2 regions of the Marinilactibacillus sp. GCM10026970 genome follow, and region 2 is predicted to be linked to the other one. Evidence: predicted binding sites of a transcription regulator. Region 2 holds the regulator's gene; the other holds the start of a gene.

Region 1 (3,333 bases), on a different contig from region 2:
AGTAGAACCCAAATTACAGCTGATATCTGTTCCAAGCGTTTCATACTCTTGATTATCTTTAATCAGTGAAGGCTCTTGTACTTGGAGGACCTCACTACACAAATTGCTCATTGTGATTGTTCCGTATACAGGATTCGCTTTGTTTGCTGTATCGATGTTGATCACATAAGGATAGCCTGATTCTTGTTGAAGTTTAGAAATTTCATTTTCAAGGTCACGTGCTTTCACCTTTGTTTTAGTGATTTCAGGATTCGCTACCATATTGTCGTATTCTTTAGTAATATCGATATATGCAAATGGCTCGCCATAAATTCTTTCAACATCATAAGGACTAAACAAGTACATGTCTTCATTATGTGCTGCTAATTCATAGAATTTATCTGGAACGGTAACACCTAAAGAAAGTGTCTTCACACGAACTTTCTCATCTGCGTTTTCCTTTTTAGTAGAAAGGAAACTCATGATATCCGGATGGAAAATATTCAAATAAACCGCGCCAGCACCATTTCTTTGTCCTAACTGGTTGGAATAACTAAAGCTATCTTCTAATAACTTCATAACAGGTAAAACACCACTAGAAGCATTTTCAATTTTCTTGATAGGATCTCCAGCTGCTCTAAGGTTTGTAAGATTTACTCCAACGCCTCCACCAATACGAGACAATTGAAGCGCTGAGTTGATTGCGCGTCCAATACTGTTCATATCATCTGTTGTTTGAATCAAGAAGCAAGAAACCAATTCCCCACGACGTTTTCTACCTGCATTCAGAAATGTTGGTGTCGCTGGTTGATAACGCTGATTGATGATTTCTTCAGCAATATTCGTTGCCAGAGTTTCGTCCCCATGTGCTAAATACAGTGCGTTGAAAGCGATACGGTCTTCGAATCTTTCCAAGAAACGTTTACCATCATCTGTTTTCAAAGCATACTGAGTATAGAATTTATACGCAGACATAAATGAGCGGAAACGGAATTTCTGGTTATAGAGTCCTTCGATCAATTCTGTAATGAATGTTCTTGAGTACTTTCCAATAAACGCTTCTTCAATAAAATCGTGCTTGATCAGATAATCGATTTTTTCATTAATACTGTCAAACGAAACTGTATTCGGATTTACATGCTCGATAAAATAAGCTTTTACAGCTTCGCGATCTTTATGAAGGGGAATCTGATTATTTACCGGGCGATTGATTTCATTGTTTAATTGAAAATACGTCACTTCTTTAGATTGTTCTTTTACTGGACTATTTGTAGCCAAGATCATCCACCACTTTCTTTATTTTTGATACGTCTTCTTCGTTTCCTTGAAATTCAAAACTATGAATTAACGGAACGTTATACTCTTTTGCCAAATCTTTCGCAGTAAAAACAAATAGCTGTGCAAAATTAAGATTTCCTCCGCCAGCTACTCCTTTTAAAAAAGATTGATTGTTTTCTGTCTCAATAAAATCGTTTAAGATTTCGGTCATTTCTTTATCATACGTGGGAGTTATAACGATGTAAGGTTCGTTTACAGGAATAAATGGATTGGTTGGCGTTAATTCCAACGAATCCATCTCAAGTTTGTTTACGAATTTTCTGGTCTGTCCTGTCAGAGAAAAATACACTACCTTCATAATGATTACGCTAATTGATTCAGCATATCTGGGCGAAAGCCGTTAAATGCTTCTAGTCCTTCAGCAAGAACAACTGGCAAAGAGCTGAATCCTAAACTTTTAACTTCTTCGATTGCTGCTTCGTTTTCAGCAATATCTTTAATTTCAAATGGGATACCTTTATCCTCTAAAAATTTCTTTGTAAAGTTACACTGCATACAATTTGGTTTTGAATATACGATGACTGTTTTGTTTGACATGATGTTTTCCTCCTATTAAGTAACCTGCTGGTTGTTGAGCTCAATGTGATAAGCGACTGAATCTCTTGTCTTAAAACACAAATTCTGTTCGCTTCAATGCAGAAGAGCTAATCTATATATGGTACCACTTCGTTATCGAACATGTGTACTTTTCAGCGCTCAGCTCTTCTTCTATCGTATCTATTATTCTACATGACTATAGAAAAATTTCAAGTCTAAAACACTGTATATGGGAAAGATTTTTAAACCGAACACTACATGTTGTGTCAAGGCACAAAAATACACTCTCGCTATTTTGCTCAATAATTCGAGCAGAACGAGAGTGTACAAGGATTTGCACTTGAAAAATGCTTTTTTGTTTTTTTGCCTCATAACTATATATAGTGGTAATTTTTTTTGAAGCAGATAGACTTTATTTCCGTTCACCATAAATAACTTCCAAACAAAATGCGCAAGGCTCATCGCCATCTCTTCTAGAACCATAAAACAGGTTACATACATGAAAACCATCTTCATATATTTTTTCAAGATTCATCCGAGATTTTGTCATACCTGTATCACTTAATTGTTTTTCAATCGACTGCTGTTTGATAACTTCAGCTAATCTGTCTCTCAGATGCTGATTCTCCATACTTAATGCATGGTTTTCTTCAGTTAACTGAGACAGCTCTACTTTCACTTGCTTGAGCGTCTTCAGAGTGGCTTCTGCTTGGGTTTCCAAATCAGAAAATGTGTCATGTAATTCTTTCTTATTCATTGTTCACCACTTTTTCATTTCTCTACAGAGTGTTTATCGGTTTCAACTTTAACTTTGATTGTCAGTAGGCAGTCTATTTTTCAATCTACTGCCTTGTAATAGCATAACATGATTAGAATTGAAATGGCAAACACTCAATGCATAAAGTTTGCTGATTTTTGTAAAGGGACAGTTTTCGTGACCATTTATCGAATAAGTTTACCCAGCTATCATTTGAAGTGAAATATCTTCAAAAACACCTTGGGCAGCTACATTGCTGTTCAATTTCTTTTTCGCTTCCAGCAATTGTTCTAGGATATAGATAATTTGTCTACTAGAATACTGTTCCGCTATTTGTTTAAGTTGTGCTTCATAATTTAAAAACGCTACGATAACCGAATCAGAATAGGTTAGATTCAATAGATCTCGGTATAAAATAATGAGTAGATCAACTACGAGCTGGTTTGATTCTCTGTCATTGACCGTTCCCATTAAATCTGTCTGAACATATACGAAAGCCTGGTCATCTTTTTTCGATAAAAACTTGAACCAGTTCCAAGTCGCTTTCACCAAATTCTGAAAGGATTCATCTCCAGCTAGTTCAATCGCTTTCTCTGCGTCATGGGTCACTCTTGCAGTCAGCGCTGCTTGCGAATCCGTCAGTCCACGCTCTTTCAATTCATCTATTCGATCTCCAAGTGGTTGAACTGGGAAATGGACGATCTGGCAACGCGAAAGGATAG
Region 2 (3,333 bases):
TCAATTCTCGAAACTTCAATTTAAGATCATTTGCTGAAAGGACAGCTATGAATACGCCAATCCAAGGTAGTGCTGCAGATATCTTGAAAGTAGCTATGATTAATATGGCGGAAAAAGTAAAAGAAAAAGGCCTTGAAGCTACGATGCTTTTACAAGTTCACGATGAGGTCATTTTCGAAGCTCCAGAAGAAGAGATACCGGTTTTAGAAGAACTAGTCAAAGAAGTTATGGAAAGTGCAGTAGAACTATCTGTACCGCTCAAAGTTGAAAGCAGCTGGGGTAAGAGCTGGTATGAAGCTAAATAATATAACAAAACAGCTAAGAAGCGAGTTTACTCTCGCTTCTTTAACTGTTTTTATAGGAGAATGAAAGGAAGAATCATGTGCCTGAATTACCAGAAGTAGAAAGTGTCCGGACAGGACTAGAAAAGCTGATCAAAGGATTGAAAATCAAACAAGTAACTGTTTTATGGGATAGAATCATTGCGGAACCGAGTGATATTCGCCTATTCAAAGAAAAAATTAAAAATCAACGTATTGAATCAATAGGAAGAAGAGGGAAATTTTTATTATTTTTTTTAACAGATTACGTAATGATTTCGCATTTGAGAATGGAAGGGAAATACCGAATAGAATCAAATGATGTCCCAATCTCAAAACACACCCATGTGATCTTTGAACTAGAAGATGGAAGGGAGCTCAGATACCTTGATGTTAGGAAATTTGGTAGGATATCATTGATTCCAAGAGACACTGAGCTTGCTCACGCATCGATTGCCAAACTAGGACCAGAACCAGTAAGAGAAACTTTGGTGTTAGAAACATTTAAAAATCAATTGCTTAAAAGGAAAAAAACAATCAAAGCAACACTTTTAGATCAAACGGTCATTGCAGGTATTGGGAATATCTATGCAGATGAAATTTTATTTGAAGCAAAAATTCACCCAGCACGTATGGCGAACACGTTAATTGAAAGAGAACTTATTACTCTTTACGAAGCTATTTTACTCGTTATGGGTAAGGCAGTAAAAGCGGGTGGGACAACCATACGAACTTATCAGAACGCTTTCGGAGAAACAGGATCATATCAGTCATTCTTGAATGTATATGGAAAAAAAGGGCAATCTTGCCCACGTTGTGGAACAACTATTGAAAAAACGAAAGTAGCGCAAAGAGGAACGCATTACTGCCCAAATTGCCAGTCAGAAAGTCAGTTGATTCGTTAATAATAGAATAGAGTAGAGAAGGAGGTTGATCATGACTTATGTATTAGGTTTGACAGGAGGTATTGCATCTGGCAAGTCGACTGTTAGTCGTTATTTCTTAAAACATAACATTCCTGTGGTAGATGCTGACGTCGGGGCTAGAATTGTTATTGAACCAGGAACTGAAGCATTAGAAAAAGTACAGAATCTATTTGGTGAGGAGATTCTACTGGAAAATGGTGAATTGAATCGAAAAAAACTAGGAGAACTCATTTTTAGCGATCCCTTAAAGAGAAAACAGTTAAATGACTGTCTGTCTTACTATATTAGAGAATGGATTCTTTCAGAGAAAGATCGATTGATCACTTCTGGACATGAACTGATTGTACTAGATATTCCATTATTATTTGAAGCTGGCTACAAAAAAGATGTTGATGAGATTATGGTTGTAGCTGTTGATAAAGAAACGCAACTAGCACGATTGATGAAACGAAACAAACTGAGTCAAGCTGAGGCGCTTCAAAGAATTGAGTCTCAGATGGAATTATCGGAAAAAGTAGACCAATCAGATTATGTTATCTATAACAATGGAACGCTAGAAAATACAATGAGTCAAGTCGATGAATGGCTTATAAGTAAAGGGTATTACAGCACTTAAAGCTATGGTATACTGAATATAACTGAAAGTACCGTTAGATTATAAGAAAAGGACTGATTCCTATGCAATGTCCTCGCTGTCAGCATAATGGAAGTAGAGTAGTCGATAGTAGACCAGCTGATGAAAATAAAGCCACTCGTAGACGAAGAGAATGCGAAAGTTGTGGATTCAGATTTACGACCTTTGAGCGATTAGAGCAGTCACCAATACTCGTTGTGAAGAAAGATAAAACTCGTGAAGAATTTAGTCGAGAAAAACTTTTAAGAGGTCTGAGACGAGCGTTTGAGAAAAGACCCGTTACAGCCGAAGATCAAGAAAAAATTGTAACTCGAGTAGAGTATAAGATCAGAGACCGTGGAGATAGCGAAATCGAATCTACTAAGATTGGTGAGTACATTATGCAAGAACTCGCTGATGTGGATGATGTTGCTTATATAAGGTTTGCAAGTGTATACAGACAATTCAAAGATATAGAGGTTTTTATGAAAGAAATGCAGGAACTAGCAAAGAAAAGAAAGAATGACAAATAAATGAAAGGAGAGAGTGCACAATGAATTACCCATGGCAGCAAGTCAACCCAAAAGATTTTTTCACATTACGTCAAGCTGTACCTCTCTCTGATCAAGATGTACGTATTTTGACGACAATCTACCAACCACTTATTGGAAATGCAGCATTCACATTGTATATGAATTTAAAAGAATCCATCAGAAGTGGTAGTGGTTGGACAGGAGCTAGACCTTTATCTGAGCTGATGACGCTTCTTGATATCGGGATACCAGAATTATATCAAGCCCGCATTCGACTCGAAGGTTTAGGGCTGTTGAGTGTTTACAAAAGTAAAAAGGACTCAGATCAGTTTCTTTTTGAAATCAAACCGCCCCTTTCTGCCGAACGATTTTTTAATGATCATCTGATGCGTCTGATCTTATTTGAAAAAGTTGGAGAAAGAATGTTCAACGAAATTAGACAGCAGTTCTCTATTGAAAAACCTAAAGCAGAAGAGTATCAAGAAATTACAAAGTCTTTCTTAGATGTCTACTATTTTGACATTCAAAAACATAATCAATTGTCAGTAATAGAGTTTGATGACAATGAGTTCTCGTCTTCGACGCATTCACCGGTTCAAATGATGAGTGAACAAAGTGACTTCGATTGGATATTTTTTGTGGAAGGATTGAATCATCATTTTATCAATAAAAAATCACTTACAAAAGAAATCAGAGAATTAATTATCTCTCTCTATGAAGTTTATGGTGTCAACGAACTGGATATGCAAAAATATGTTCTGGAAGCTACAGACATAGAAACTTCAAATATCGACCAAGAGAAACTACCACAAATTGTTCAAAGAGATTTCCATAAAAAGCAGGCTAGACAAGTTCAGATACAAGATAAAATAAAGGGTTCAATTCAAGAAGAACAATCTGTTAAAAGTGGGCGCAAAACACAACTGAAACAAAAAGGATTT

What was found. Region 2 encodes NrdR, which represses ribonucleotide reductase genes. Its sites were predicted from a motif close to ACACNATATATNGTGT; they were not measured.
Region 1: nrdH (glutaredoxin-like protein NrdH) is a predicted target of NrdR. The motif match lies at 2,106-2,121, and genes of this name have one in related genera.

Annotation. Positions count from the first base shown of each region.
Region 1 covers NZ_JBHSUL010000027.1:302,423-305,755, forward strand. The annotation lists gene nrdE (class 1b ribonucleoside-diphosphate reductase subunit alpha) at 1-1,257, opposite strand, end outside; gene nrdI (class Ib ribonucleoside-diphosphate reductase assembly flavoprotein NrdI) at 1,244-1,615, opposite strand; gene nrdH (glutaredoxin-like protein NrdH) at 1,621-1,854, opposite strand; gene ACFP65_RS08870 (initiation-control protein YabA) at 2,267-2,611, opposite strand; gene holB (DNA polymerase III subunit delta') at 2,810-3,333, opposite strand, start outside.
Region 2 covers NZ_JBHSUL010000018.1:7,178-10,510, forward strand. The annotation lists gene polA (DNA polymerase I) at 1-305, shown strand, start outside; gene mutM (DNA-formamidopyrimidine glycosylase) at 383-1,225, shown strand; gene coaE (dephospho-CoA kinase) at 1,257-1,862, shown strand; gene nrdR (transcriptional regulator NrdR) at 1,925-2,392, shown strand; gene ACFP65_RS06150 (replication initiation and membrane attachment family protein) at 2,413-3,333, shown strand, end outside.